Regions from separate parts of the Streptomyces sp. NBC_01142 genome, predicted to be linked through region 2. Evidence: riboswitches for the same ligand, from Rfam matches in the RefSeq annotation. Region 2 holds a riboswitch; each other region holds the start of a gene.
What was found. A riboswitch is a leader RNA that binds a small molecule or an ion and turns the genes downstream of it on or off. The one in region 2 is predicted to bind thiamine pyrophosphate.

Region 1 (9,994 bases), 2.1 Mb from region 2:
ACCGGCCGGCTGCTGGCCGTAGCCGGAGTAGGTGTCGTAACCGGTGTCGTACGCGGCGTAGTTCTGGCTCTGGTCCTGCTCGGTGGCGGCGGCGTATGCCGTGTCGTTGTATATGCCGTACTGCCCGGTCTCCTCGGGCAGCGGCTGCGGCTCGTAGACGTCATCGTTCTCCGGGGACTCCCGGGACTCCCGGGGCTCCGGGGACTGCGCGGTGCCCGGCTCGTAGGCGAGGTCGGACACCTCCAGCGTGGGCTCGCGCGTCGCGCCCGCGCCCTGGGGGGATCCGGACCTGCGTCGGCGGCTCGCCCCGGGGCTGCCGCCGAGTGCCCAGCCGGTGGAGAAGCCGCGCCGGAAGGAGAGCGTGACGTAGGTCTGGCCGACCGCGAAGGCGATGGCGCCGAGCGCGATCACCAGGACGGAGGGCAGCAGTACGCCGAGGACCACGCCGAGGAAGCCGCCGAAGGCGAGCAGCCGGTAGCGCAGCCGCGCCTTGTACTGCAGCAGCACCTCACCGAGCAGCCACAGCGCGACGACGCCGAACGCGATGTAGAGGACCGTCCAGCCCATGCCCGCCCCTCTCCTGCGGCCGCCGCCCCGGGGCGGGGCGGATACGACCGGTCACGACTGCTCGTGCAGTCCGAGATTCTCGTAGATTTCGAGCGTTGCCGTGGAGTTGTTGAGCGTAATGAAGTGCAGTCCGGGGACACCCTCGGAGAGCAGCCCGGCGCAGAACTCCGTCGCGAACTCGATGCCAATGGAGCGTACAGCGGCCGGATCGTCCTTGACGGAGAGGATCCGTTCTTTCAGCGCGGGCGGGAAGGCGGCGTTGCTGAGCTGCGCGAACCGTTCGAGTTGCTTGACGCTGGTGACCGGCATGATCTCGGGAATGATCGGGGTCTCGCAGCCCGCGGCCTTGACCCGGTCGCGCAGTCGCAGATAGTCCTCGGACTGGAAGAACATCTGTGTGATCGCGTAGTCGGCGCCGGCCTTGCACTTGTCCACGAAGTGCTGGATGTCGGTGTCCCAGTCGTCCGAGCGCGGGTGCATCTCGGGGAAGGCCGCGACGCCGACGCAGAAGTCCCCGGACTCCTTGATCAGCTGGACCAGCTCCGCGGCGTACCGCACGCCCTCGGGGTGTTTGACCCACTCGCCCATCGGGTCGCCGGGCGGGTCGCCACGGACGGCGAGGATGTTGCGGATCCCGGCGTCGGCGTACTGCCCGACCATGTTGCGCAGTTCGGCGACGGAGTGGTTGACCGCGGTGAGGTGTGCGACGGGGGTGAGCGTGGTGTCGGCGGCGATCTGCTGGGTTGCCTTGACGGTGCCGGCGCGCGTCGAACCGCCGGCGCCGTAGGTCACGGAGACGAAGTTGGGGGCCACCGCCTCGACTCTGCGCAGCGCGTTCCAGAGGTTCCGCTCACCCTTTTCGGTCTTGGGTGCCCAGAACTCGAAGGAGTACGAAGTTTTTCCGGTCGCGAGCAGGTCACGCACGGTCCGTGCGCGATCCGTCCTGGTCGAAGCTGTACCGAGGGCCATAACGGCAGGTTATCCACGCCTCGACCGGTCGCCCAACCAGACCGCGGAAATATGCCAGATTTGCCGGGTTACTGTCCACCCCTCGGACAGTTATCGGACAGTTATGCGATGCGCTCCCTGACGCGCTTCGCCAGATCCGCCGTCGCCGCGGCCGGATCGGCGGCCTCGGTGATCGCCCGTACGACGACGATCCTGCGCGCGCCCGCGTCCAGCACCTCGTCAAGGTTGCGCTCGTCGATCCCGCCGATGGCGAACCACGGCCGCTCGGTCGCCAGCGACGCGGCGTACCGCACAAGGCCGAGTCCCGGGGCGTACCGCCCGGGCTTGGTCGGGGTGGGCCAGCAGGGTCCGGTGCAGAAGTAGTCCACGCCCGGCTCTGCGACGGCCGCGTCCACCTCGGACTCGCCGTGCGTGGAGCGGCCGATCACCACGTCGTCGCCGAGGATCGCGCGGGCGGCCCGGACGGGCAGATCGCCCTGCCCCAGATGGAGCACCCCGGAGCCGATGGCGTGCGCCACGTCGGCGCGGTCGTTCACCGCGAGCAGCTTGCCGTGGCGGCGGCAGGCGTCGGCGAAGACCTGGAGATGCTCCAGCTCCTCGCCCGCCTCCATGCCCTTGTCGCGCAGCTGCACGATGTCGACCCCGGAGGCGAGCACGGCGTCGAGGAACCCGGGGAGATCTCCCTGTCGCCTGCGGGCATCCGTGCACAGATAGAGCCGGGCGTCGGACAGCAGCGCACGAGCCGTGGACATGGGTGATTCCCCCCGTGGGATCGGCGGTGTACGGGCAGGAGCAACCGGCCCCTGCCCGTACAGCGCGTGTGGTGGTGTCTTCAGGACGTCAGACGGCGAGCGCCTGGGCCCGGCGCTTCACCTCCGTGCCGCGATTCTCGCTGAGCGCCTGCGCGGGCGTGCCCGGCAGGGTGGGGTCGGGAGTGAAGAGCCACTCGAGCATCTCTTCGTCGGAGAAGCCGTCGTCCTTCAGGAGTGTCAGGGTCCCGGCGAGACCCTTGACCACCTTGTCGCCGTCGATGAAGGCGGCAGGCACCTGAAGCGCCCGGTTCTCACCACGGCGTACGGCGATCAGCTGGCCTTCCTTGACCAGCTGCCGTACGCGTGTCACCTCGACATCGAGCATTTCCGCGATGTCGGGAAGGTGGAGCCAGGCGGGGACGAGAGCATCGATCTTTGCGTCAATCTCGGTCACAGGACAAGCCTGCCATCCCGGACTGACAGTGGGTAGCCAGACCCTAGAGAGCTGCCGCCTTCAGAGGGACGGAAGGATCGGCCGAGCGCTCCGGATCCAGCCGCGCGCCGGCCAGGATGAGTTTGCGCCCTTGCGCCAGATCGCGGGCCCTGCCGACGGCGAGGAGCGCCACCAGCACGCCCTCCCGCAGCCAGAGCACCGTCCAGGCGGCGCTCGCCGGATCGCCCCGCCACACCGTCGTGTCGGCGGCCGCGTGATGCCCCGCGTACTGCACGAAACGGCCGAACTGCTCGGACCAGAAGTACGGCACCGGGTCGTAGATCTGCGCCGGCTCACCGCCGGCACCCCTTCCGATGATGTTGGCGGCGACCGTGCGCGGCCCCTGGAGAGCGTTGTCCCAGTGGTGCACGAGCAGCCGCTCGCCGTAGCGGCCGGACGGGAAGGAGGCGCAGTCCCCGACGGCGTACACATCGGGCAGCGAGGTGCGCAGATACTCGTCCGCGGTGATGGCGCCCTCCGGACCGAGTGCGATGCCGGATCCGGCGAGCCAGGCGGTGGCGGGCCGCGCGCCGATGCCGACGACCACTGCGCCGGCCGGGAGGTGCCGTCCGTCCGCCAGGATCACCTCGCCCGGCTCGACGTCGGCCACGCGCGCGTGGGTGAGCAGCTCGGTGCCGTACTCCGCGTACCAGTCGGTCATCGGGGCGGCGACCTCGGCGGGCAGGGCCGCCGCCAGCGGGCGCTCCGCGGCCTCGACGACGGTGACCGTGCAGCCCGCGGCGCGGGCGGCGGTCGCGAACTCCGCGCCGATCCAGCCCGCGCCGACGACCACGATGTCGTGCTGTTCGGCGAGGACGGGGCGCAGCCGTGCCGCGTCGTCGAGGGTACGCAGCAGATGGACGCCGGGGACGCCCTCGGTACCCGGCAGGGTGATCGGCTCGGCGCCGGTGGCGATGACCAGGACGTCGTAGGGAACCGGCCCGGCGCCGGTGTCCAGTTCGTGCGCGTCGGAGCGTACGCCGGTCACCTCGCAGCCCAGCCGCAGGTCGACCTCGATCGCCTCGAAGTCGACGTCGAAGGCCGAACCCTCCGCCTCCCCCAGCAGGATGGCCTTGGAGAGTGGGGGCCTGTCGTAGGGCTGGTGGGGCTCCGCGCCGATCAGGGTGACCGGGCCGGTGAAGCCCTGCTCGCGCAGGGCCACCGCGGTCTGCACACCGGCCATTCCCGCGCCGGCCACGACGACCCGCCGGTGCCGCCGGTGCTGCTCTGTCTGCTGCTGCCGCTCGTTCACCTGATCATCTTAAGCAGCTGACGAATCGTCAGGAAGGGAGTTGCTCGACGACGCTCGTCCCGCTGCCCTCCTGGGACTCCCATTCCCAGGTCTCCTCGAGGCGCACTCGCCCGTCCTCGAGCTCGACCACGATGGAGACGCAGTGCCCGCAGGACGTCCCGCCGTCCGTCTTCAACTGCACATAACGGAAGTCCAGCCGGTCGCCTTCCCGGGTCCCGACAAGATGGCCGCGGATCACATCACCCCCCTCGTACTCGGCCCAGATCCGGCCTTCCCGCTCGTGGTACGTGAACCGGGTCCGGGTTCCCACCTGGCCCGGAGCCTGGTCGGCGACCGGCGAGAGTACGAGTCCGTCGAGCGACGTCACCACTGGGGCTGCTCCCTTACTGCGCGTTGGGGCCTGGGGTTAGGGTGGCCACCGTAAGACACTCGCGGGAGCCCGGACGCACCGGGCTGAGAGGGAGGCTGGACGGCCTCCGACCGTACGAACCTGATCCGGGTCATGCCGGCGAAGGGAGGGGCTGGACGCCCATGTCGCGTACATCGGATGTCCTCGTTGTCGGGGGCGGAATCATCGGCCTGGTCACGGCCTGGCGGGCGGCGCAGCGTGGACTGCGCGTCGCCGTCGTCGATCCGGAGCCGGGCGGCGGGGCCGCACAGGTCGCGGCCGGCATGCTCGCCGCCGTCACCGAACTCCACTACGGCGAGCAGACGCTGCTCGCTCTCAATCTGGAATCCGCACGGCGCTATCCCGCCTTCGTCGCGGAGCTGGAGGAGGCGAGCGGGCAGTCCGTCGGCCACCGCGCCTGCGGAACGCTCGCCGTCGCGCTCGACGCCGACGACCGCGCGCACCTTCGGGAACTGCACGCCCTGCAGCGCCGGTCCGGACTGCAGTCGGAGTGGCTGTCCGGGCGCGAATGCCGCCGCCTGGAGCCGATGCTCGCCCCCGGTGTACGCGGTGGCCTGCGGGTGGACGGCGACCACCAGGTCGATCCACGGCGGCTGGCCGCGGCCCTGCTGACGGCCTGCGAGCGGGCGGGGGTGATCTTCCACCGCGGCTGGGCGGAGCGGCTCTCGGTGGTACGGGACCGGGCAGCCGGGGCCGTACTGGCGGGGGGACCCTCCCGGGCCGGCGGCTCCGGGGGAGGAACGGAACTCGCCGCGGACCAGGTGGTACTGGCGGCCGGTTCGCTGAGCGGCAGGCTCGGTGGCGTACCGAAGGACGTCCTGCCACCGGTGCGGCCGGTGAAGGGCCAGGTACTGCGCCTCACGGTGCCGCGTCCGTACGCGCCCTTCCTCTCGCGCACCGTCCGGGCCGTGGTGCGCGGCAGCCATGTCTATCTGGTGCCGCGCGAGAACGGCGAGCTGGTCGTGGGCGCGACCAGCGAGGAGCTCGGCTGGGACACCACGGTCACCGCGGGCGGGGTGTACGAGCTGCTGCGCGACGCGCACGAGCTGGTGCCGGGCCTCACCGAGCTGCCGCTCACCGAGACCCGCGCCGGACTGCGCCCCGCCTCCCCCGACAATGCCCCGCTGCTGGGCCCGACCGCCCTGCCCGGCCTGCATCTGGCCACCGGGCACCACCGCAACGGGGTGCTTCTGACTCCCGTCACCGGCGATGTGATGTCCGAGGTGCTGGTCACCGGCGAACTGCCCGACGAGGCCCGCGCGTTCACCCCTCGCCGCTTCTCCCCCGTACCTCAGGAGCAGCCCGCATGAACGTCCTGAACGTCTCCGTCAACGGCGAGGCGCGCGAGCTTGCCGTCGGAACCACCCTGGACGCCCTGGTCGCCGGTCTCAGCGCCGCCCCGTCCGGAGTCGCCGCCGCGCTCAACGAGACGGTCGTCCCGCGCAGCCAGTGGGCCGGCACACATCTGGGCGACGGCGACCGCGTCGAAGTCCTCACCGCAGTGCAGGGAGGCTGATCAGCCGTGGCCGACGACCGTCTCACCATCGGCGACACCGCCTTCAACTCCCGGCTGATCATGGGTACGGGAGGGGCGCCCAGCCTCGACGTACTCGAACGCTCCCTCGTCGCGAGCGGCACCGAGCTCACCACCGTCGCGATGCGCCGCCTCGACCCGACCGTGCAGGGCTCCGTCCTGTCCGTCCTGCAGAAGCTGGGCATCCGTGTCCTGCCCAACACGGCGGGCTGTTTCACCGCGGGAGAGGCCGTGCTGACCGCCCGGCTCGCCCGCGAGGCACTCGGCACCGAGTGGATCAAGCTCGAGGTCGTCGCGGACGAGCGCACGCTGCTGCCCGATCCGGTCGAGCTGCTGGACGCGGCCGAGATCCTGGTCGACGACGGCTTCACGGTCCTGCCGTACACCAACGACGACCCGGTGCTCGCCCGCAAGCTCGAGGATGCGGGCTGCGCGGCGATCATGCCGCTGGGCTCGCCCATCGGGTCCGGCCTGGGCATCCGCAACCCGCACAACTTCCAGCTGATCGTCGAGCACGCGCGCGTGCCGGTCATTCTGGACGCGGGCGCGGGCACGGCCTCGGACGCGGCGCTCGCGATGGAGCTCGGCTGCGCGGCGGTGATGCTGGCCTCGGCGGTCACCCGCGCCCAGGAGCCGGTGCTGATGGCGGAGGCGATGCGGCACGCGGTGGAGGCGGGACGGCTGGCGCGGCGGGCGGGCCGCATTCCGCGTCGCCACTTCGCCGAGGCGTCGTCGCCGACGGAGGGCCGTGCGGTCCTGGACCCCGAGCGCCCGGCGTTCTGACCACTGCGGGGAGCCTCCCTGCAACAGGGGCTCCGCCCCGTACGGCCTTCGGCCGCGCCTCGATCGCCGGACGGGCCGCCATGCAGCCCCACGGGGGTCTGGGTCGCGGGGTCCGGGGCGGAACCCGGTCACGGGAAGGGACGGGCAGGCCAGGGGCAGAGTGGGGTCGAGGTGGGGGAAAACCTCCCCCGCTGTCACAGCTCGGCTTCAGTCCTGCCCCGGACCCGCCCCGGGGCGTCAGGGGTGCCGTGGGTGACTCGTAGAATCGACCATGTGGATACGACCCTCCAGGACCCTCTCGTCGGGCAGGTGCTCGACGGCCGCTACCGCGTCGAGGCGCGCATCGCCGTCGGCGGGATGGCCACGGTCTACCGGGCCGTCGACACCCGCCTCGACCGGGTGCTCGCCCTCAAGGTGATGCACCCCGCCCTCGCCACCGACGCCTCCTTTGTGGAGCGCTTCATCCGCGAGGCCAAATCGGTGGCGCGGCTCGCCCACCCCAATGTGGTGGGGGTCTTCGACCAGGGCGCCGAGGGTGCGTACGTCTATCTGGCGATGGAGTACGTCGCGGGCTGCACGCTGCGCGACGTCCTGCGCGAGCGCGGGGCGCTCCAGCCGCGCGCCGCGCTCGACATCCTGGAGCCCATGCTGGCTGCGCTCGGCGCGGCGCACCGGGCCGGGTTCGTCCACCGGGACATGAAGCCGGAGAACGTGCTGATAGGGGACGACGGCCGGGTCAAGGTCGCCGACTTCGGTCTCGTACGGGCCGTCGGCTCCGTCACCAACACCACCGGTACCGTCCTGGGCACGGTCTCCTATCTCGCGCCGGAGCAGATCGAGTACGGCACGGCCGACACGCGTGCCGATGTGTACGCCTGCGGCGTCGTCCTCTACGAGATGCTGACCGGCTCCAAGCCGCACCACGGCGACACCCCCGCCGCGGTGCTGTTCCAGCATCTCAACGAGGACGTTCCGGCGCCCTCTGCCCTGGTCCCCGGGCTCGCCGTGGAACTCGACGAGCTGGTCGCGAGCGCGACCGCACGCAATCCCGAGGTCCGTCCGCACGACGCGGTGGCGCTGCTGGCTCAGGCACGCGAGGCGCGGGAGTCGCTCGGCGACGAGCAGCTGGACGCGGTGCCGCCGCAGGCTCACACGGACACGGAAAACGGGGCCACGGACGGGACCGGGGGTCAGGCCGAGGGCGACACGGTCCCCGCCTCCGAGGACCGTACGAGCGTGATTCCGCGTGTGCGTCCCGTCGAGGAGCCCGAGGTTCACCACACCGCCCGGCTGGCGATGCCCCCTGCGGAGCCGCCGCAGCAGCACCGGGCGTCCCGGCGCCGTACGGTCCCCGTCCCCAAGCGTGGCGTCCTCGCCCTGCTGGTCTCGCTGTTCCTGGTCCTCGGCGTGGGCGTGGGCGTCTGGTACATCAACTCCGGGCAGTTCACCCGCGTCCCCGCCCTGATCGGCAAGACCGAGCAGGAAGCCAGGCAGGAGCTCAGGAGCGCCGGGCTGGACGTGAACAACGTCCGCCGCGCGTTCAGCGAGACGGCCGAGCGGGGCACGGTCATCAACAGCGACCCGACGACCAACGCGCGCATCCGCGGCAACGACTCGGTGACGATCATCATCTCGCGCGGTCCGAAGATCGTCGAGGTCCCCGTCCTCGAGGGCAAGCCGCTGGCCCAGGCCGAGCGCGAGCTCAAGAGAACCGGTCTCGCGCCGGGAGTGGTCACCAAGGAGTTCAGCGAGGACATCGCGCAGGGCTCGGTGATCAGTACGGACCCGGACGCCGGCACCAAGCGCAGCCCCGACACCGCGGTCGCCCTCGTGGTCAGCAAGGGCGCCCCGATCGACGTTCCGGATGTGACCGGCGACGCGCTGGAGGACGCCACCAGCGAGCTCGAAGAGGCCGGGTTCAAGGTCAAGGTCGCCGCCGGACGGATCAACTCCGCCGAGGAGGCGGGCTCCGTCGCCAAGCAGTCCGCGGCCGAGGGTGCCCAGCTGGCCCGCGGCGACACCGTCACGCTGACGGTGTCCAAGGGCCCGCGCATGATCGACGTCCCCGATGTCGTCGGTGACAACGTCGACGACGCCACCAGCGAACTGGAGTCCGCGGGCTTCGCGGTCGAGGTCGAGAAGAGCTTCCCGTTCCTCGGCGACACCGTGGAGAGCCAGTCCGTCGCGGGCGGCGACCAGGCTCCCGAGGGCAGCACGATCAAGATCAAGACCAAGGGACTGTAGTTCTGATGCGCAACCCCGTCGGCGGCCATGTCCCCGTGGCCGGCGGCCTCGCCACCATAGGGCTGGGCTACGCCCGGGAGCTGGAGGCGGAGACCGTACAGGTCTTCGTCGCCAACCCGCGCGGCTGGGCCACACCCATCGGAAACCCGGCGCAGGACGAGCGGTTCCGTGCCGAGTGCGCCGCCGACGGGATATCGGCGTACGTCCATGCCCCGTATCTGATCAACTTCGGCTCGCACACCGAGGCGACCGCCGAAAAGTCCGTGGAGTCGATGCGCCACTCACTGCGCCGGGCCCGGGAGATCGGGGCGCTCGGCGTGGTGGTGCACACCGGCTCGGCGACCGGCGGCCGCACCCGGGAGGTGGCGCTGGCGCAGGTACGGGAGCGGATGCTGCCCCTGCTCGACGAGCTGACGCACGACGACGACCCGTTCCTGCTGCTGGAGTCGACGGCCGGTCAGGGCTTCTCGCTCTGTTCGAGGACCTGGGACTTCGGCCCGTACTTCGAGGCGCTGGACGCGCACCCCAAGCTGGGCGTCTGCCTGGACACCTGCCACGTCTTCGCGGCGGGTCACGATCTCGCGGGCCCGGACGGGATGGCGCAGACCCTGGATCTGCTGGTGGACACGGTCGGGGAGGGGCGGCTGAAGCTGATCCACGCCAATGACTCCAAAGATGTGTCCGGGGCCCACAAGGACCGTCACGAGAACATTGGCGCGGGCCATATCGGCGAGGAGCCGTTCCGGGAGCTGATGCGTCACCCGGCGACCGAGGGCGTGCCACTGATCATCGAGACGCCCGGCGGCAAGGAGGGGCACGCCGCGGACGTGGCGCGGCTGAAGAAACTGCGCTGAGAGACCTCCGTCGGGAATACCCCAAGGGGGTATACGGTTCTTACTGTCGGCAGGAACCGCTACCCGGGTTTGGGGGCTCTCTCATGCGGCACGACTCTCCCTTCCAGCACACACACCACGAGCAGCACGGGCACGAC
Region 2 (9,994 bases):
GGGGACGGCGATGTGTGCATCGCGCCGGTCGGGCCCGAGGGGCTGTCCGACGTCAGGATCCGGCTCCAGGTCGGCTGCGAGCGGGCGGTGTTCCGGGCGAGCGCGGCGCCGTTGGTGGCCTTCCTCGACCGCACGGACAAGCTGGTGCCGCTGGGGCAGGAGCGGACGCTCGGTGACTTCGAGGAGAACTTGGAGGCGGCGCTCGGCCGCATCCTGGCGGAGGAGACCGCCGGCTGACGGGCTCGTACGGCTGCCGCGACCTGACGCCTCCTGCCGTGCGCCCGCGCCCGTCCGCGGACTGCTCCCCGCCGCCTATCGCTTACGGCCGCCCGTCCGCGGACTGCTGCCCGCCGCCCACTGTCCCTGCTCACGGCCTACTTCTTGCGCCGTCGGCCCTTGCCGCTCCGTACCGGCGATCCGCTCGGAGCGCTGTCTGCTCCTGCTTCTGAGGATCCCGCCGAGCCCGGCCGGTCGGCGGAAACCACCAGCGCCGCGAGCGCGGTGGTCACCGGCACCGAAGCGACCAGACCGATCGACCCCACCAGGGTCCGCACGATCTCCACCGCCACCAGCTCGCTGGTGGCCACCGTGCCCACGCTGCTCTGCGCGATCGAGAAGAGCAGCAGCAGCGGCAACGCCGCGCCCGCGTAGGCGAGTACGAGGGTGTTGACGACGGACGCGATGTGATCCCGGCCGATCCGGAGGCCGGCCCGGTACAGGGCCTTCGGCCCCATGGTCGGATCCGCCTGGCGCAGCTCCCACACCGCCGACGTCTGGGTCACCGTCACATCGTCCAGTACGCCGAGCGAGCCGATGATGACGCCGGCCAGCAGCAGACCGCTCATGTCGATGTTCGGAAACAGGCCGTGGATCAGGCCGGTGTTGTCATCGGTGTTGCCGGTCAGGCTCGCCCAGCCGATGAAGAGCGAGCCGAGCAGCCCGATCAGCAGCAGCGAGATCAGCGTACCGAGGACCGCGACCGAGGTCCGGGCGGTCAGTCCGTGGCACATGTAGAGCGACATCAGCATGATGGCGCTCGCCCCGACCACCGCGACGACCAGCGGATTGGAGCCCTGCAGGATCGCGGGGAGGATGAACAGGGTCAGTACGGCGAACGAGAGGGCGAGCGCGATCAGCGCCATCACGCCGCGCATCCGCCCCACCAGTACCACCACAAGCGCAAAGAGCCCGGCCAGCAGGGCCATGGGGAACTCGCGGTTCACATCGGTCACGGAGTACTGGAGATCGCGGGGAGCATCGGGGGCGTACGCCACCACCACTCCCTGGCCCTCGTTCAGTTGCCGCGGCGCGTCCGGCTGGACGATCTCGGTGAAGGTACGGCCCTTGTCCTTGCCGCTGGTGACCTTGATCGTCGCTCTCTCGCAGCTGCCCTGCTGGGCATTGACCGCCTCGCGCCCCTCGGGCGTGGAGGTGTCACCGGTCGGCGGAACCTGTGCGGCGTTCACGTCCTTGCAGTTGACCTTCTCGACCTGCGTCACCGTGCCCTGCTCGGTCTGCCGGTCGAAGCCGACACCACTGCGCTCGTGGGCGGGCGCGCCTCCCGGCCAGAGCACGGCGAGACCGACGAGGACCGCCGTGGCGAAGGGGATCAGCACCGCGGCGATGACTTTGCGGAGGTGGCGGGAGACGGGCGCGGCAGGTCCATGGCTGTGCGAGTGGCCGTGCGGTTCGGGCGTCTGTGGCGAGGTGGTCGGGGTGGAGGTCACCGACCGATCATCGCAAGAATGCGGGGGGCCCACTGTTCAGCGCGCCAGAAATGACGCTAGCGTGGTGGCACCTTTGCACACGCGGGAGCTCGGAGCACCGGGCTGAGAGGGCGCTGACCTCCGTACGAGCCGTCTGGCCACACGCCAGTACTTCGGATACGGAAGCCGCTGCGTCGACCGCCGAACCTGTTACCGGGTAATGCCGGCGTAGGGAGTAGGTCTCATGACCATTCAGGATGCACGCACGCCTGCCGCCAGCCAGGACGGCACCGCCGACCAGGCCGGGCGCACGCCGGGCTGGCACAAGGGGTACCTCGAGGGCTCGCGCCCCGATCTCAGGGTGCCGGTCCGCCAGGTGCACCTCACCAACGGCAAGGACGTGACGCTGTACGACACGTCCGGACCGTACACCGACCCCACCATCGAGACCGATGTACGCCGCGGCCTGGCGCCGCTGCGGGAGAACTGGATCATCGGCCGCGGTGACACCGAGGAGTACGCGGGCCGCCCGGTCCGCCCCGAGGACGACGGGATCAAGCACACCTCGCCGCGCGGCGGACTGCGCAATCTCGACGCGGTCTTCCCCGGCCGGCCGCGCCAGCCGCGCCGGGGCCGAGCGGGTCAGGCGGTGACGCAGCTCGCGTACGCGCGCCGGGGCGAGATCACGCCGGAGATGGAGTACGTCGCGATCCGCGAGAACGTCTCCCCCGAGGTCGTACGCGAGGAGATCGCCGCGGGCCGGGCCGTCCTGCCCGCCAACGTCAATCACCCCGAGATCGAGCCGATGATCATCGGCAAGCGTTTCCTGGTGAAGGTCAATGCCAACATCGGCAACTCCGCGGTCACCTCCTCCATCGAGGAGGAGGTCGACAAGATGACCTGGGCCACCAAGTGGGGCGCGGACACGGTCATGGACCTGTCCACCGGCCGCAATATCCACACCACCCGTGAGTGGGTGCTGCGCAACTCCCCCGTTCCCATCGGCACCGTGCCGCTCTACCAGGCGCTCGAGAAGGTCGACGGAAAGGCCGAGGAGCTTACCTGGGAGGTCTACAAGGACACCGTCATCGAGCAGGCCGAGCAGGGCGTCGACTACATGACGGTCCATGCGGGCGTGCTGCTGCGGTACGTTCCGCTGACCGCGCGCCGCAAGACCGGCATCGTCTCCCGCGGTGGTTCGATCATGGCGGCCTGGTGTCTGGCGCACCACAAGGAGTCGTTCCTGTACGAGAACTTCGAGGAGCTCTGCGAGATCCTCGCCTCGTACGACGTGACGTACTCACTCGGCGACGGCCTGCGCCCCGGCTCGATCGCGGACGCCAACGACGAGGCGCAGTTCGCGGAGTTGCGCACGCTCGGGGAACTCAACACGATCGCCAAGCGTTTCCATGTGCAGACGATGATCGAAGGACCCGGTCACGTCCCGATGCACAAGATCAAGGAGAACATCGACCTCCAGCAGGAGATCTGCGAGGAGGCCCCCTTCTATACGCTCGGCCCGCTCACCACGGACGTGGCCCCGGCGTATGACCACATCACCTCCGGCATCGGGGCGGCGATGATCGCATGGTGGGGCACCGCGATGCTCTGCTACGTCACGCCCAAGGAGCACTTGGGCCTGCCCAACCGCGACGACGTGAAGACCGGCGTCATCACCTACAAGATCGCGGCCCATGCGGCGGACCTGGCCAAGGGCCACCCCGGCGCGCAGGAGTGGGACGACGCACTGTCGGACGCGCGCTTCGAGTTCCGGTGGGAGGACCAGTTCAATCTGGCCCTCGACCCGGACACGGCACGGGAGTTCCACGACGAGACGCTCCCGGCCGAGCCGGCGAAGACCGCGCACTTCTGCTCGATGTGCGGTCCGAAGTTCTGCTCGATGAAGATCTCCCAGGACATCCGGCGCCAGCACGGTGGTGACATGGCCGATACGGCTTCCCTGGAGGAGGCCGAGGCGGGCATGGCGGAGAAGTCGAAGGAGTTCGCGGCCAGCGGCAACCGTGTGTACCTGCCGCTTGCGGACTGACGTGACGCACGGCGGTGCCCCGGGCAGCCGGGCGGGCGCACCGCCGTTCGGGCCGGTGTGTCCGGCTCAGGGGCACCGTGCCGGCCGCCACCGTCATTGCGGTGACCACGGCCGTAGCCTCCGCGGTAGCCACGGCCTTGTGCCACCAGCGGGCATTCGTCCCCGGATGGAGCCGCTGATCGGTACGCCGTGGCGTCCGCCCCAGCATGGCGGTGGCTCCGAAGGGCCGAGAGTTTCGAGGTAACGGTAGAGCCACGGCCACCCGAAGCTTGATCAAATCTGACTAGCCTGCGTGACGTGGGCGGAATCGATGTGGCCAACGGAGTGGTCGGCGCACTGTTCGGCATGCTGTTCGCAACGCTGTTCCAACAGCCCTTGCAGGACGCCTGGTTCACGTTGCGCAAGCGTTCGAAACGAGCGGTTCGGAGCCTTCGGTCCCGTGAGGAGTCCCACCGCGTGTGGTCCACGTTCTCGCTGGGACCGCTCCACACCTCCGCCCTGATAGTGGAGGGGGACGGCGAGTCGCCCGTCGTTTCCGAGGCGATACATGTCCAGGTCCTGGACGACGAGATCACGCTCCCTTCGGACATGGCCGGTTGGCGGGACGAGATCGAGACCGAAAGCGCACAGCTCCGGGCGAAGGGCCGGACCCCGGTGTGGAACGGTCCTCGGTATGCCGTCGAGTCGTTCGACGTCTCCCGGACGGCCCTGGACGAGCAGCCGGAAGTCCACTTGAGGCTGCGGCCGACGGACTATTACACGTTTCTTGCCGCGCAGCAGCTGGATCGGCGGCTGCCCGACGGGACCACGCCGCGGTCCAGATACCTCGATCCGGACCGGCCATTGGAAGCACCGGCCTTCCTTCAGTGCAGCTTCGCCGCCAATGTGGCCGTGGTGACCGCCGACGACATGCTGGTCGTCACTCAGCGCAGCGACCGGGTTCGTATGGCACCCGGAGTGTGGAACTCCTCCGTCAATGAAGGGCTGTCCCGGCACATCGATTCATCCGGCAGGAGTGCTCCGGATCTCTACGCAGTCGCGCGCCGCGGCATGCGGGAGGAGCTGTCCCTGGAGCCGCACGAGTACACCCTCGTTCTGCTGGCCTTCGTGCTGGACGTGGAGAGACGGCACTGGAGCGCCCACTTCTACGCGCGGCTGAAGGACCTGACCCGCGACGGCCTGCAGACACGGATGAGCAGAGGCGTCGCCGACAGGTGGGAACACCAGACGATCGACTACGTTCCTTTCCGCGCGGCGCCGGTGGCCAGGTATCTGCTGCGACCGGACCGGGTCCATCGATGGGCTCCGCTCGCGCCGGCGCTGTTCCATCTGGCGTTGGTGCATGTGCACGGACGTGCGTCGGTCGAACGAGCAGAGACGCAGGCCGTACGGCGCCTGTGAGCACCGGCCGGAGACCGCTGCGGCCGGTGGCCCGGGATCACTCCGGCCGGTGCTCGGGCCCGCCGAAGTCCGGGCTGGTGAAGTCCGGGCTGGTGAACGTGGGGCGCTGTCCGGTCGTCGAGCCCTCGCTCGGGCTGGAGTAGTCCGGGCCGCTGTAGCCGACCTTCGGGATACGGCTCACATGGCGCGGCGGTACCGCGGAGGACGGGTCGGCGCTGGGGTCCGCCAGCGCTGCCCGCAGAAACGGCAGCAGGCCGCGCTCCAGCAGGGCATGACGCCAGGCGTCCTTGGCCCGGGACAGCTCGTCGGGCAGCTCGCCCGCCGACTCCGCGGCCGGGACCTGGGTCGCGCCGTTGCGCAGGGCGGTGAGCAGCAGCCCGATCGCGGCGACCAGGATGGCTGCCGCCGTGACCGCCCCGAAGAACCAGCCGGCAGTGAGCAGGGTCTGTGCGAACGACGGTGTGGGGCTGAGCATCTTCAGGATGTAGCCGACCAGCAGGAAGATCAGTGCGGCCGTCCCCGCGAGCACGGGGGCAAGCACGGCGACGACGGCGGCGAACCCGGCGCCGCCCTCGGACGCCTCGCCCTCGGACGCGGCCAGTACGGAATTGCGTATGGACGCGGCGGTCGTGGGTGAGCGCAGTTCCTCGCGGACCTTCACATAGTGCTCGTACTCGGTCGCGGCGGCGGTGGTGATCAGCGTTGTCGCGTTCAGTGCCATGGTGCGGAGCTGTTCTGCGTTCAGCCGCTCCCCGACGGCAGCGAGATCCGGACGGTCATGGGCGTTGCGCAGTGCGTCGTCGAGGATCCGCTCGTACTCGGCGCGATCCTCGGTCAGCAGGTGCGGAGCGCTGTTCATGTGCATCCCCCGATGCTCCGTAGGGCCGGATTGCCCGCATCGACCGGGCGGTTGGGCAGAAACGGAGGAGAGCCTGCTACGGATAACCCGATGGTAGAGCGGTTGAGGCACGGGGTGACAGGGGGTTTCCGTAAATCGCCTGTCCCGAGTTGACTCAGTCAGACAGCGGGAGTTGGACGACGAGGAGCTTTCCGGCCATGGTCACGCCGCCGTCCATGGCGATCGCGAGCCCGTCGGCGTACACATGCGGGCCTTCGACGACCGGGCGCTCGCCGTCCTCGCCGTCCTCCGTGCCCACCTCGCCCAGCAGGTACGGGATGGGGCTGTGACCGTGCACGATGCGCCCGCCGCCATAGGTGGTGAGCAGTTCGCGTACGGCCTGGGGGCCGTCGTCGTCGCGGAAGGCGAAGCGTTTGGTGAGCTTGCGGAAGAGGTCCCAGCACTCGTCGGCATCGTTGCGCGTGAGGATCGCGTGCACGGTGTCGTTGACGTCCTCGATGGTGGAGCCGTAGTCGAGGTACGCGGTCGTGTCGGAGTGCATCAGCAGATGCCCGTCCTCCTCGACCACTGCGTCGAGCCGCGCCATCCACTGCAGATGGACGTCCTGGAGACGGTCCATGTCTGCCTTCTGGCCGCCGTTGAGCAACCAGGCGGCCTGGAAGGTGGCGGTGCCCGCACCGGAGTGGACGGGGGTGTCGCCGAACCGCTTGGCCCCGAGCAGCAGCAGTTCATGGTTGCCCATCAGGGCCTTGCAGTAGCCGCCGGCTGCCGCGGCCTCGGCGGAGAGCCGCATGACGAGGTCGATCACGCCGATGCCGTCGGGGCCCCGGTCGGTGAAGTCGCCGAGGAACCACAGTCGGGTGTTGTCCGCGGCCCAGCGGCCCTCGGCGTCGATGAGGCCCTGTGCGGTGAGTGCCGCGAGGAGCTCGTCGAGATAGCCGTGGACGTCGCCGACGACATAGAGCGGTCCGAGCCCGTCGGCCGAGGGTGCCTCGGCGGGGTTGACCTGCACCTGGACGGTGTCGCCAGGGCCGCCGAGGCTGATCACAGGAAGATCGCGCGCGGTGGGGGTGTAGCCGTCCGGCTGCTCTCCCTCGGGGAAGGCGTTGCCGGGATGGCCGGACCCCGCCGGCTGCGCAGGCGCCTGGGAGGGCACCGGCGATTCCGTCGGGGGCGGTACCTGGGGCGGCACCTGTGGCTGTGCGCGCGGAGGCACCGGCGGTTGTTCGTGCGACTGCGACTGCGACTGCACGGGAACCTGCGCGTACGGCGGTACGCGAAAATCACGCAATGTCGCTGTTCGCACTACGGGTCCTTGACCGGCCCCCTGAGTCATCGACCCCTCCACCACCGTCGCGCCGCCGTTCACCTCTCGGCCCAGCCTGGTCGGGGTGGTCCGCGGTGTCGTGCGCCCATCATAGGAATGAGGTCCGCGCTGTGTGACGCACCAGGGGTGGTGAATCCTCCTGCACCCCTGGTTCGCCGGTTGTTTCGTCCCAATTGGGAAGGTCTAGTCCTGAGATGAAGATCGCGGGGCGCTCACCGTCGTTCGCGGAGGGCGGCGCTGTGAGGACGTTCTGACGATCAGTTCGGTCGGTATCACCTGCTCGATCGGCCGGTCCTCGTCGATCCCTTCGATGGCGTCGATGAGGAGCTGGACGACCGCTGTACCGATCCGGCGCGGTTTGAGCGAGAGCGTGGTGATGGGCGGCTCGGTGGTGGCATACACGGTCGACTCGCTGCAGCAGACGAGCAGCAGATCATCGGGGACGCGCAGACCGTAGCGCCGGGCGGCGGCAAGCAGATCGGTGCCGTTGGGGTCGAAGAGTCCGTAGACGGCGTCGGGTCTGTCCGGTCGGGCGAGCAGGCGGTCGGCCGCGACGGCCCCGGCGCACGGATCGTGGGCGGGGTAGGACTCGTAGACCGGGTCCTGTCCGACGCGCTCGCACCAGCTCAGATAGGCGGTGGTGGACAGGCGTGTGTAGGTGTCGGTGGTGGTGCCGGTGAGCAGGCCGATGCGGCGGGCGCCGGCGGCGGCGAGATGCTCGAGCAGATCGAGTACGGCGGCTTCGTGGTCGTTGTCGACCCAGGCGGTGACCGGGAGGGTCCCGGCCGGACGCCCGTCGGAGACGACGGGCAGGCCCTGGCGGACCAGTTCGGTGACGACCGGGTCGTGGTCGGAGGGGTCGATGACGACGGTGCCGTCGAGGGCGACGTTCGACCAGACGTCATGGCGTGAGGTGGCGGGCAGAATGACGAGTGCGTAGCCGCGTGCGAGCGCGGCGGAGGTCGCGGCTCTCGCCATCTCGGCGAAATAGGCGAACTCTGTGAAGGTGAAAGGTTCATCCCCGTACGTGGTTACGGTCAGGCCGATCAAGCCCGATTTTCCGGTACGGAGTGTGCGCGCCGCGGCGGACGGGCGATAGCCCAGCCGGTCGGCGACCTCGCGGACATGTCGGCGGGTGGCGTCCGGGAGCCGGCCCTTGCCGTTGAGTGCGTCGGAGACAGTCGTGATGGAGACTCCGGCTGCGGCGGCCACGTCTCGGATGCCCGCCCGGCTTTGCCGGCTGCCCCGGCGGGATGTCTCCGTCCGGCTCACCTGGTGCTTCCCTGCTGCTGTCATGGCGAGCCGATAGTAGGGCTCGCCAGGGTGGTTGGGCCGGTCGCATATTCACTCGTTGACAGGCACGTTTCTGCATGGTCATCATCGATCAATAGCCATGGAAATGAATGGAATTGCAGGGTTTGACCACATCGTCTCGTGTGTCGAGTTGTACGGGCCTCTCGGAAGGTCGATGTCTCGAAGAGGTCTCAACTCACCACTACGGGTGATGCGCGCCACGGAGTGAGCTACCGGCGCGCGCCCTGGAGAGGAGCGCTCCCCCCTTTCCATGCGCCTGCCATTCGCACCAGCCGTGAATCCTCATAAGGTGAGCAGTATTCGAAACTGCTGAAGGCATGAGGAGGACCTGCGGTGAGCGAGACCAGCCCCAAGCTGCGCGCCGAGCTGGACGGCATCCCCACCTACAAGCCGGGCAAGCCTGCGGCGGCCGGAGGCCCGGTCGCGTACAAGCTGTCGTCCAACGAGAACCCGTATCCGCCGCTGCCGGGTGTGATGGAGACTGCGATCGCCGCGGCCCAGGGGTTCAACCGCTACCCGGACATGGCCTGCACCGGCCTGATGAACGAGCTCGCGGACCGCTTCGGGGTGCCGGTGACGCACCTGGCGACCGGCACGGGCTCGGTGGGTGTTGCCCAGTCGCTCCTGCAGTCCACCTCGGGCCCGGACGACGAGGTCATTTTTGCCTGGCGGTCCTTCGAGGCGTACCCGATCATCACGCAGATCAGCGGGGCGAAGGCGGTGCGGGTGCCGCTGACCTCAGGTGAGGTGCACGATCTGGACGCCATGGCCGACGCGATCACCGACCGGACGCGTCTGATCTTCGTCTGCAACCCCAACAACCCGACCGGCACGGTGGTGCGCCGGGCCGAACTGGAGCGGTTCCTTGACCGGGTGCCGTCGGATGTCCTGGTGGTGCTGGACGAGGCATACCGCGAGTTCATCCGCGATGCCGAGGTTCCGGACGGTATCGAGATCTACCGCAACCGTCCCAATGTGGCGGTGCTGCGCACCTTCTCCAAGGCGTACGGACTGGCGGGGCTGCGGATCGGCTTCGCGATCGCGCACGAGCCGGTGGCCGCCGCGCTGCGCAAGACAGCAGTCCCCTTCGGTGTCTCGCAGCTCGCCCAGGACGCGGCGGTCGCCTCGCTTCAGGCCGAGGACGAGCTGCTGGGCCGGGTCGGCTCGCTGGTCGCCGAGCGCGTGCGGGTGTACGAGAGCCTGGTCAAGCAGGGCTGGACGGTGCCCGAGACCCAGGCGAACTTCGTCTGGCTGCGGCTGGGCGACCGGACGCTCGACTTCGCGGCCGTCTGCGAGAAGGCGGGCGTCGTCGTGCGGCCGTTCGCGGGTGAGGGCGTACG
Region 3 (9,994 bases), on a different contig from region 2:
TCCAGCGAAAGAGCAGGAGCTGTTCTTGTAGAAGGTGACGGTGACCTCCCCCTTCCACCACCAGCCCCCGATCCAGGTGTCCTTGCCCGGGGTGCCGAAGCATCCCGATGCCACATCGCCGTTCTGGTTGTATCCCTGGATGCGGATGGAGTAGGCGACGCTGCTGCTGTCGTGGAAGTGGATCTGCTGGCCGTTCGATGCAGCAAACGACTGGCCGGCGGACCCGAGTACTCCAGCGAAGGCAAGGGCGGCTGCCCCGGCGGTGGTGGCGACCTTACTGCGCAAGCTCACATTTCCCCCATGAGATGGATCTTGGGCGCACCCTCGCCGGGCAGCGAGGAGGCGCGGAGACACAACTGTTACAGACCGTCACTATCGATGGTGTACCGGTCAGCAGACGGGACAGTGCCCCCGTGGCTGCGCTCACGCTGAGGCGGGGTCTCCAGCGGTGAATCTAGGCCCGAGCAGCGCGCGGTGGTGTGCGTGACGTGCAGGGTTTCTGTGCTCTGCGTGCCGTGGGGACCAGGGAGAGCGCACGGTGTTCGGTAGGGGTGATCCCGTAGGCTTCGCGGAATGCCCGGCTGAACGCGGTGGCGGTGGAAAAGCCCCAGCGAGCCGCGATCGCTTGAACGGGCTGACCGCCCAGTTCCCCGCGTGCGAGGTCGGCGTGGGCGCGCTCCAGCCGGCTTTGGCGGATACGTGCCGCGATGGTCAGCTGCTGGTCGCCGAAGAGGGCGTAGAGACCCCGCAGGGACATGTTGTGCCGATCAGCGATCACTTGAGGAGTCAGACCCGGGTCGCCGAGGTTGTTCTCGATGAAGCGGTAGATCCGCTGCAGTGTCTCCTGCGCACGGGCCTCGGCAGGCGCCTCATCCGGGTCACCGAGCTGCTGCGCGAGAAACGCGGTGGCCAAGTCGAGGGCGACGGACCCCATCCCACGCAGCTCTTCCGGGCCACAGCGCGGGCCGTGTGTCAGCAGCGTCTTCAGGAAGCCGGCGAGGATTGCCCCTGACCCCACGTCTGCAGCCATGCCCTGTGCGAGGAGGCGGTCCACCCGGTCCGGGCGCAGCGCCAGGTCCGGACGGGGAATCTGCATAACCACCGTCTCAACCCGCCCGCCTGTACATTCCCCCTCACTCGGTCGTGAGGTGTCCGTGAGCACGAGTCCCCCCGCGACCACCGATTCGTTGCCCCGCTGAGAGATCCTGAAAGCACCTTGTGTGACGAGCGCCAGCTGCAGGTGCTCGGGATCGCCACGCCGGACATGAGCCAAGGTGCGGCGCGAGAGCACCGGTGAGCAAGCCAAAGCAGACAACCGCACCACGCCCAGATCCAGATCCGTGACGCTCGCCCGGAAGTCGGCCGCATGCTGGGTGCTGAGCATGACAGGCATCACATCGCTGGACACTGTCTCGCAAAACCAATCGAACCTGTCCTCACACGCCACGTCAGCATCCAACGCAACCAGCAATCCCATGCGATCCCCCACGCCTTTGACGTGGCAGCGAACCAGCCCCTCACCGGTTGTCGCACAGCCGTGCTTCACCCCCACCGCCACGTGATCAATTATCAGACACATGCATTCGGACACACGCTCGGCCCGTTATGGCGTTCGCCGACGAGCCGGCCGGGCGCAGCGGCGCCCGGCCGGCCGACACGTCACGCGAAGCTCGGAGGCCCTGGCCGTCGCTAAGGACTCGGCCCTGGGCAGTGTCTTCAAATGATCTTGGATGGTGGATCATGGAGTCGTGATAGGTCGCCCTGAACTGTCCGATGCCGAGTGGGAGTTCGTCCGGCCACTACGGGATGTGGGTGACGCTTCACACCCGATTCCGCCGGTGGGCGGAGGACGGCACGTTCGAGCGGATGCTCCGGGCCGCCCAGGCCAAGGCGGACGCGGCGGGCGACATCGTCGGCTGACGACCATGGACCATCCGCGTTTACGTCGGGAGGCGGGGCCGTATGCCCCGCCTCCCGACGCTGTCGTCTTACCCGCCAGGTAATCGACCCCGGCAGCGGGCAGCAGCAAGGATCGGCCCCGTGCACGGAACACGGAACACGACGAAGGGGCCGGAATGAGCACCACGACCACCACCGACCGCACCCGCGCCACCGTCCAGGACTTCCTGGGGCGGGTCGGGGAGGGCGGGCCCGACCGTATCGCCGCACTGTTCGCGGAGAAGGTCGACTGGGAGATCGCCGAGAACCCGACCGTGCCCTGGATCCGGCCCCGCACGACGCGCGCCGACGTCGCGGACCACTTCCGTGCCCTGGCCGAGGGGCAGACGCCCGACCCGGACGCCACGAGGGTCGACGTGATCGTCGTGGACGGTACGGAAGCGATGCTGAGCGGGCAGCTCGCCGGCACGGTACGGGCCACCGGGAAGTCCTTTCGGTCGCCCTTCGCCATGCGGCTGACCGTCGAGGACGGTCTGATCACCCGTTACCGCGTGTACGAGGACAGCCTCGCGATCGCCGCCGCCTGCGCAGGCGACAGCGACAGCGACAGCGACAGCGACTGAGTCCACCGCTGAGTCAACGGGCTGAGTGAATGACCGAGTCAGCCGGCCGGAGCCAGCACCACCACGTCCTCGGCGGAGAAGACGGCCCCCACGGCCGCCCCTTCCTCCGGCGCGTCCCGCAGGGAGCACTCCGCCTCCAGCGGCGGCCCGTCGTCCGGCCGAAGCTGGAGGGCGACGTGGCTGCCCCGGAAGGTGCGCGCCTCGACCGTGCAGCGCAGGCCGCCCTCGGGGTCCGTGAGCCGTACCCCGGCCGGTCGTACCAGTACCGTCCGCGCGCCCTGCGGTGAACCGTCCGGCACCGGGACCTTGCCCCACGGGGTGTCCGCGGCCGTGCCGCTCACCGTCGCCGCCACCACGTTGCCGAAGCCGAGGAAGCGGGCCACGAACTCGGAGACGGGCCGCTGCCACACTTCCAGCGGTGTGCCCGCCTGGGCGATCCGGCCGTCCTGCATGACGACCACGCGGTCGGCGAGCGCGAAGGCCTCGCCCTGGTCGTGGGTGACGGCGAGCACCGTCGTACCCAACCGCCCGAACAGCCCGCGCAGTTCGACGACGAGCCGCTCCCGCAGCCCCCGGTCCAGCTGGCCGAGCGGCTCGTCCAGCATCAGCAGCCGCGGCTCCGGTGCAAGCGCCCGGGCCAGCGCCACCCGCTGCTGCTCGCCGCCGGACAGTGACGCCACGGCCCGCCGTTGCGCCCCCGGCAGCCCCACCAGCTCCAGCAACTCACCCACCCGAGACACCTGTTCGCCCCGCCCTGTGCCGCGCATACGCAGCCCGAAAGCGACATTGCCGCCCACGTCGCGCTGCGGGAAGAGCTGGTGGTCCTGGAACATCAGGCCCACGCCCCGCCGGTGCACCGGCACCCCGGCCTGGTCAGCGCCGGACAGCAGCACCCGCCCGGCGTCGGCATCCTGCAGGCCCGCGACGACCCGCAGCAGCGTGGACTTTCCGCTGCCGCTCGGCCCCAGCACACAGACGATCTCGTGCTCGGCGACCTCCAGGTCCACCGCGTCGAGCGCCGCCCGCGCCCCGAACCGTACGGTGATGTCATCCAGTCGCAGCAAGGCCATCAGAACTCCCCGGACGGTCGGTCGGTACGCAGGCGTTCGAGCAGCAGCAGAGCCGCCGCGCACACCAGCATCAGGATGGTGCTGAGCGCCATCGCCTGCCCGTAGTTGAGCTCGCCGGGCCGGCCGAGGAGGCTCGCCACGGCCACCGGCAGCGTCGGATTGTCGGGCCTGGCGATGAAGACGGTCGCCCCGAACTCGCCCAGGGACACCGCGAAGGCGAACCCCGCGGCAATGAGCAACGCCCGCCGCACCAGCGGCAGATCGACCTCGCGCCAGGCCCGCAGCGGAGACGCGCCGAGCACAGCGGCCGCCTCGCGCAGCCGGTCGTCCACCGCCCGCAGGACCGGCAGCATCGTGCGTACGACGAAGGGGACGCCGACCAGAGCCTGGGCGAGCGGCACCAGAATCCAGGAGGCCCGCAGGTCCAGCGGCGGCTCGTCGAGGGTGATCAGGAAGCCGAAGCCGACGGTCACGGCGGAGACGCCGAGCGGCAGCATGAGCAGCGCGTCGAAGCCGCGCACCAGCCGGCCTGCCCTGCGGGTCAGCGCGGCCGCCGCGAGCCCGCCGATGAGCAGCGCGATGGCGGTGGCGGCGAGCGCGTACTGCAGGGAGTTCCACACGGCCTCGATCGGCGGCACCAGGAACGCGCCCCCGCTCGGGTCCATGGTGAACAGCACCCGGTAGTAGCCGAAACCGTAGCCGGCCGCCCCGTCGAAGGAGCGCTCCACGAGCACCCAGAGCGGCGCCAGAATCAGCAGCCCGATGGTGACGAGGACCCCGCCGAGCAGCGCCCACTGCCCTGCGCCGCGCGGCCGCCGCGCGGTCTGCGCCGGGTCCACCAGCTTCAGCGCCGTCTCCCGACGCCGTACGGTCCAGGCGTGTACGGCGAGGATGCCGCCCACCGCGGCGAACTGCACCAGCGTCAGCACGGCCGCCGTCGGCAGGTCGAGCAGCTGGGCGGTCTGCCGGTAGATCTCCACTTCGAGGGTGGCGAAGGTCGGTCCGCCGAGGATCTGTACGACACCGAAGGAGGTGAAGGTGAAGAGGAAGACCATGAGGGCGGCCGCGGCCACGGCGGGCCCGAGCGCCGGCAGAGTCACGCGCCGCCACGCCGCGAACCGTCCGGCACCGAGCACCCGGGCGGCCTCCTCCTGGCGCGGATCGAGTTGCGACCACAGACCGCCCACGGTCCGTACGACCACGGCGTAGTTGAAGAAGACATGCGCGAGCAGGATCGACCACACCGTCGTGTCCAGCCGCAGACCCCACATTTCGTCGAGGAGCCCGCCGCGCCCCAGCAGCGCCAGGAACGCCGTCCCGACGACAACGGTCGGCAGCACGAACGGAACAGTGACCACGGCCCGCAGCAGCTGCTTGCCGGGAAAGTCGAGGCGGGCGAAGACGTACGCGCCGGGCAGGGCGATCAGCAGGGTGAGCGCGGTGGAGGCGAGCGCCTGCCAGGTGGTGAACCACAGGACGCGCAGAATGTCGGAGCGGCCGAGGACCTCGCCGATCCGGCCGAACTGCCATACCCCGTCGATCTGGAGACCCCGGCCGACGATCGCGGCCACGGGGTAGGCGAAGAAGACCGCGAAGAACACGACGGGCCCGGCCATCAGTCCGAGCCGCGCCGCATTCCCGCGCAGCGACTTCCTTACTTCAGTACGAGCGAGGACCACGACTGGACCCACTGCTCACGGTTCTCGGCGATCTCCTCGGGGGACACGGTCTCCGGCTTGTCGACCACGACGCCGTGCTTGGTGAACACCTCGGGCAGCTTGGCGTCCTTGACCACCGGGTTGACGAACATCTTCAGCGGCATGTCCTCCTGGAACTTCTTGGAGACCAGGAAGTCCAGCAGGGCCTTGCCGCCCGCCTCGTTCTTCGCGCCCTTGAGCAGACCCGCGAACTCGGTCTGACGGAAGCAGGTGCCGGTCGCGACACCGGTCGGTGCCTCGGCCGGCTGCGGCTCGGCGAAGAGCACCTCGACCGGCGGGCTGGAGGCGTAGGAGACGACCAGCGGGCGGTCGGCCTTGGCCTTCTTGCCGCCCGCGGAGCCGGAGAACTCCTCGTTGTAAGCCTGGTCCCAGCCGTCCACGACCTTGACGCCGTTGTCCTTCAGCTTCTTCCAGTAGTCCTGCCAGCCGTCGTCGCCGTACTTGCCGACGGAGCCGAGCAGGAATCCGAGGCCGGGCGAGGAGGTCGCGGCATTCTCGACGACCAGCAGGTCCTTGTAGGCGGGGTCGGCCAGATCGTCGAAGGTCTGCGGCGGAGCGAGCTTCTTGTCGGCGAAGTACTTCTTGTCGTAGTTGACGCAGATGTCGCCGGTGTCGACGGGCGTGACGCGGTGCTGGTCCTTGTCGAGCTGGACCTCGTCGGTGACCTGGGCCAGGCCCTTGGCCTCGTACGGCGTGAACAGGCCGTTGTCGAGCGCACGCGAGAGCAGGGTGTTGTCGACGCCGAAGAAGACATCGCCCTGGGGGGAGCCCTTGGTGAGGATCTCCTTGTTGAGGGCCGCGCCTGCGTCCCCGCTCTTGAGCACCTTGACCGTGTAGCCGGTCTCCTTGGTGAACTCCTTCAGCACGGAGGCCGAGGCGGCGAACGATTCATGGCTGACCAGCGTCACGGTCTTGGACGTGGCACCGCCGTCCGCGGAGTCCTTTGCCTCCCCGCCACAGGCGGCGAGCGTGGAGACACCCAGCGCAGCGGCCAGCGCGGTGACCGTGATCTTCTTGGTGGTGCTCATCGGATTCCTCCTGGAGATGACCAGGAAGAGACGCGGCCCTGCCCGGTCCTGAGCAGGATCCGGGCAGGGCGCAACAGCTTGTGAGTAATGACCGAACTTCCTACCCAGAATGACCTGGGCAAGGTTCAGAGGGTCTGCGACCTGACGGTGTCGCACTCTCAGCGCTGTGGCGCTCCCCTGTCGGAATATGCAGATGTTTCCCGTCAGGTTACACGGAACCTAACGCTCCGAAGCGGCCAGCTGTCCGCACGCTCCGTCGATCTCCTGGCCACGGGTATCGCGAACCGTCACGGGCACCCCGTGCGCCGCGATGGCATCCACGAACGCCTTCTCGTCCTCGGGACGGGAGGCGGTCCACTTCGATCCCGGCGTCGGGTTCAGCGGGATGAGATTGACATGGACCCGCTTGCCCTTGAGCAGCCGGCCCAGCAGATCACCCCGCCACGCCTGGTCGTTGATGTCGCGGATCAGGGCGTACTCGATGGAGATCCGGCGGCCGGACTTCTCCGCGTACTCCCACGCGGCGTCCAGCACCTCGCGGACCTTCCACCGGGTGTTCACCGGAACCAGGGTGTCGCGCAGCTCGTCGTCCGGCGCGTGCAGCGAGACGGCCAGCCGGCACTTGAAGCCCTCGTCGGCGAAGCGCAGCATCGCGGGCACCAGACCGACGGTGGAGACGGTGATCCCGCGCTGCGAGAGCCCGAGCCCGTCCGGCTCGGGGTCGGTCAGCCGCCGGATGGAGCCGACGACCCGCTTGTAGTTGGCGAGCGGCTCCCCCATCCCCATGAAGACGATGTTCGACAGCCGCGCCGGACCGCCGGGCACCTCGCCGTCGCGCAGGGCGCGCATGCCGTCGACGATCTGGTGCACGATCTCCGCGGTCGACAGATTGCGGTCGAGACCGGCCTGGCCCGTCGCGCAGAAGGGGCAGTTCATCCCGCAGCCGGCCTGCGACGAGATGCACATCGTCACCCGGTCCGGGTAGCGCATCAGCACGGACTCGACGAGCGTGCCGTCGTGCAGCCGCCAGAGCGTCTTGCGGGTCGTGTCGTCGTCGCACGAGATGTGCCGTACGACGGACATCAGATCGGGGAGCAGCTCGGAGGCGAGCTTCTCGCGCGCAGCCGCAGGGATGTCGGTCCACTGGGCCGGGTCGTGGGCGTATCGCGCGAAGTAGTGCTGCGAGAGCTGCTTGGCGCGGAACGGCTTCTCGCCGATCGCGGCGACGGCGTCCTTGCGCTCGGCGGGCGTGAGGTCGGCAAGGTGCCGCGGTGGCTTCTTGGCTCCGCGGGGCGCGACGAAAGTGAGTTCTCCGGGCTTGGGCATGGTGCCTCGAGTGTCGCAGATGGAGTGTCGTGACCTGCAATCGCCGAGACCCGGGGCAGGCGTTGCCGGTCGTTGCCGGTGGCTGTTGGGCATCCTCGGACGACCCAGCCTCAGAGCAATTCCGGCTGGCCACAGCGACAGCGGGAGGGAAAGCAGGGCTGTACCGCCACACCCTCAGGAGCCGACGCACGTGACAGAGCCCTCCCCCGCCCCAGGACGGGCTCTGTCGTGCAGCGGCCCCACCAGGACCTAGACTCGAACACGTGTCCGAACAAGTGCCTCGCCTGGAGCGCCTGCGCAGCGTCCGCCAGTGGCTGGCCTGGCAGCTGCGCCGCACGGACGAGACCATCGCCGAGCTGGAGAAGCAGGAAGCGGCGGCCGCACGCGCAGCCCGCACGCTGCCCCCACGCGTGCCGGAGTGGAGGCTTTCCATGCAGCGAGCAGGCGGGCGGCCGACCCCCGACGCCGTCCACACCAGCGACTGCGGGATGGCCGGCAATGCCACCCGGCCGCTGACCCGTGAGCAGGCACTTCGCGCGATCACAGAGGACGGCATTACGGCGTGCCCCTACTGCCGACCGGACACTGACCTTGGAGTGCTGTGAACCGGGACCCGTCGCAGCACGAAGTCACGCGCACTGCACCGTTGTCGTGCACCGCGCGGTCGGCCCGGCCGGCCGTCCTTCCGAGATGAGTCTGCCCCGCCGCCCCACCAGGGCATACCGCGTCGGAGGCGCGGGATCCGGACGGCCGGGCGGCGGCCGCCCGCCCGTTCCCCGGGTCCCTCGTCACGTCGGCGTCACGCCGCGGTCATGGGCCTCGCGCAATAGTGGCGGGACCAGGGCTGTAAGGTCAGCCCGCCCATCCGAGGGTGGACCTATGAACCGCAGACGTTGCCTCGCTCTCCTGACACCACCGCTCGCCGTGTCGTTCGCACTCGCCTCGGCCGCCGGTGCACAAGGGATGAGCCAAAGGGCTCCCGAGAGCGCCACCGTCCTCCCGACACCGGGTTGCGCGGTGGTGCGGAGCACCGACGCCCCGGGCCCAGCCGCCTTCTCGCTCATGGGCGAGGGATTCCCGGAGGGAGCGAAGGTGTCGTTCCTGGGACCGTCGCACGCCGGAACAAACCTCACCGTGGACGCCGACGGCGCTTTCGTCGTGCCCGGCGCAAAGGACGCCCAGTACCACATCGTGGTGGACGACGGTGAGGACACCGTCAAGTGCGCCAAGGCGAAGGGCCCGCAGGCACAGAAGGACGAGGAGCGCGCGGCGGGCTTCACCGCCGGCCACAAGGCGGTCAAGGCGAACTGCCAGGCCACGCAGCCGCAGGGAATCGCACCCCGCACCAAGAGCTACGACGACGGCTGGAAAGAGGGAGCCGCCGCGGCAGCCGCCAAGTTCTGCTGAGGAAGCAGCGAAGCCTCCCGTCCGCCCGTCGCGATGCCGGGCGGACGCGGACGTCGACGTGGACGAGGTTGCGCGGTCAACCGGCGGGCGGGAGCTGGTTGCCGCTGCGCGCCAGTACCCGGCCGGGGCGCGGTCGGCCCGCTCGAAAGTCAGGGCGCGACGGCCCAGGCAGGAGACCTGGCGCTGCCCGAGGCGGATGGGTTTCCAGGCTCGGGCATGGTGCTGCCAGTGCCGCAGAGATACGAAGAGGGGTTCGCCGCCCTGTGGACAACGAACCCCTCACGTACGAATGGCCGGGTCAGCCGCTTCCCACGAAGATCACCAGAAGCAGCCACACCACCGGCGCGGTCGGCAGCAGCGAATCCAGCCGGTCCATGATGCCGCCGTGCCCCGGGAGCAGCGTGCCCATGTCCTTGATGCCGAGGTCCCGCTTGATCATCGACTCGCCCAGGTCGCCGAGCGTCGCAGTGGCCGCGACGGCGAAGCCGAGCACCAGGCCCTGCCACCACGTGCCGTCGTCGATGAGGAACTCCATGAACAGCGCGCCCGCAGCCATCGCGAACGCCACCGCGCCGACCAGTCCCTCGCGGGTCTTTCCGGGGCTGATGCGCGGCGCGAGCTTGTGCTTGCCGAAGCGCCAGCCGACGGCGTACGCACCCGTGTCGCTGACCACAGTAAGTACGAGGAAGACGAGCACCCGCTGCGGCCCGTCGTCCGCCGCGAGCATCATCGCGACGAACGTCGCCAGGAAGGGGACGTAGAACGCCGCGAAGACGCCCGCCGTAACGTCCCTCAGATAGCCCTCGGGCGGCTCGGTCATCCGCCAGACCAGCACCGCGAGCGCCGTGAGCGCCATGGCAACCCAGGCACCCTCCGCGCCGCGCACGTACCCGGCCACCACCATCGCCGCGCCGCCGACCGCG

Region 1: linked by a shared signal. The riboswitch ahead of thiO (glycine oxidase ThiO) and the one ahead of thiC (phosphomethylpyrimidine synthase ThiC) in region 2 are both predicted to bind thiamine pyrophosphate.
Region 3: linked by a shared signal. The riboswitch ahead of OG883_RS07180 (thiamine ABC transporter substrate binding subunit) and the one ahead of thiC (phosphomethylpyrimidine synthase ThiC) in region 2 are both predicted to bind thiamine pyrophosphate.

What each region holds. Positions count from the first base shown of each region.
Region 1 is NZ_JAPEOR010000002.1:985,442-995,435, forward strand. It holds gene OG883_RS21895 (hypothetical protein) at 1-567, opposite strand, end outside; gene metF (methylenetetrahydrofolate reductase [NAD(P)H]) at 619-1,536, opposite strand; gene thiE (thiamine phosphate synthase) at 1,638-2,288, opposite strand; gene OG883_RS21910 (Rv2175c family DNA-binding protein) at 2,377-2,742, opposite strand; gene OG883_RS21915 (NAD(P)/FAD-dependent oxidoreductase) at 2,786-3,964, opposite strand; gene OG883_RS21920 (hypothetical protein) at 4,062-4,403, opposite strand; TPP riboswitch at 4,455-4,567, shown strand; gene thiO (glycine oxidase ThiO) at 4,565-5,752, shown strand; gene thiS (sulfur carrier protein ThiS) at 5,749-5,958, shown strand; gene OG883_RS21935 (thiazole synthase) at 5,965-6,759, shown strand; gene pknB (Stk1 family PASTA domain-containing Ser/Thr kinase) at 7,033-9,003, shown strand; gene OG883_RS21945 (deoxyribonuclease IV) at 9,009-9,857, shown strand; gene OG883_RS21950 (DUF4396 domain-containing protein) at 9,941-9,994, shown strand, end outside.
Region 2 is NZ_JAPEOR010000002.1:3,058,387-3,068,380, reverse strand. It holds gene OG883_RS31585 (SsgA family sporulation/cell division regulator) at 1-237, shown strand, start outside; gene OG883_RS31580 (YibE/F family protein) at 375-1,727, opposite strand; TPP riboswitch at 1,799-1,958, shown strand; gene thiC (phosphomethylpyrimidine synthase ThiC) at 1,951-3,753, shown strand; gene OG883_RS31570 (hypothetical protein) at 4,051-5,154, shown strand; gene OG883_RS31565 (hypothetical protein) at 5,192-6,019, opposite strand; gene OG883_RS31560 (metallophosphoesterase) at 6,168-7,349, opposite strand; gene OG883_RS31555 (LacI family DNA-binding transcriptional regulator) at 7,524-8,636, opposite strand; gene hisC (histidinol-phosphate transaminase) at 8,988-9,994, shown strand, end outside.
Region 3 is NZ_JAPEOR010000001.1:1,519,653-1,529,646, reverse strand. It holds gene OG883_RS07205 (hypothetical protein) at 1-291, opposite strand, end outside; gene OG883_RS07200 (helix-turn-helix domain-containing protein) at 455-1,558, opposite strand; gene OG883_RS07195 (nuclear transport factor 2 family protein) at 2,076-2,522, shown strand; gene OG883_RS07190 (ABC transporter ATP-binding protein) at 2,561-3,592, opposite strand; gene OG883_RS07185 (iron ABC transporter permease) at 3,592-5,208, opposite strand; gene OG883_RS07180 (thiamine ABC transporter substrate binding subunit) at 5,247-6,338, opposite strand; TPP riboswitch at 6,418-6,527, opposite strand; gene rlmN (23S rRNA (adenine(2503)-C(2))-methyltransferase RlmN) at 6,558-7,664, opposite strand; gene OG883_RS07170 (DUF6233 domain-containing protein) at 7,928-8,269, shown strand; gene OG883_RS07165 (hypothetical protein) at 8,544-9,071, shown strand; gene OG883_RS07160 (phosphatidate cytidylyltransferase) at 9,370-9,994, opposite strand, start outside.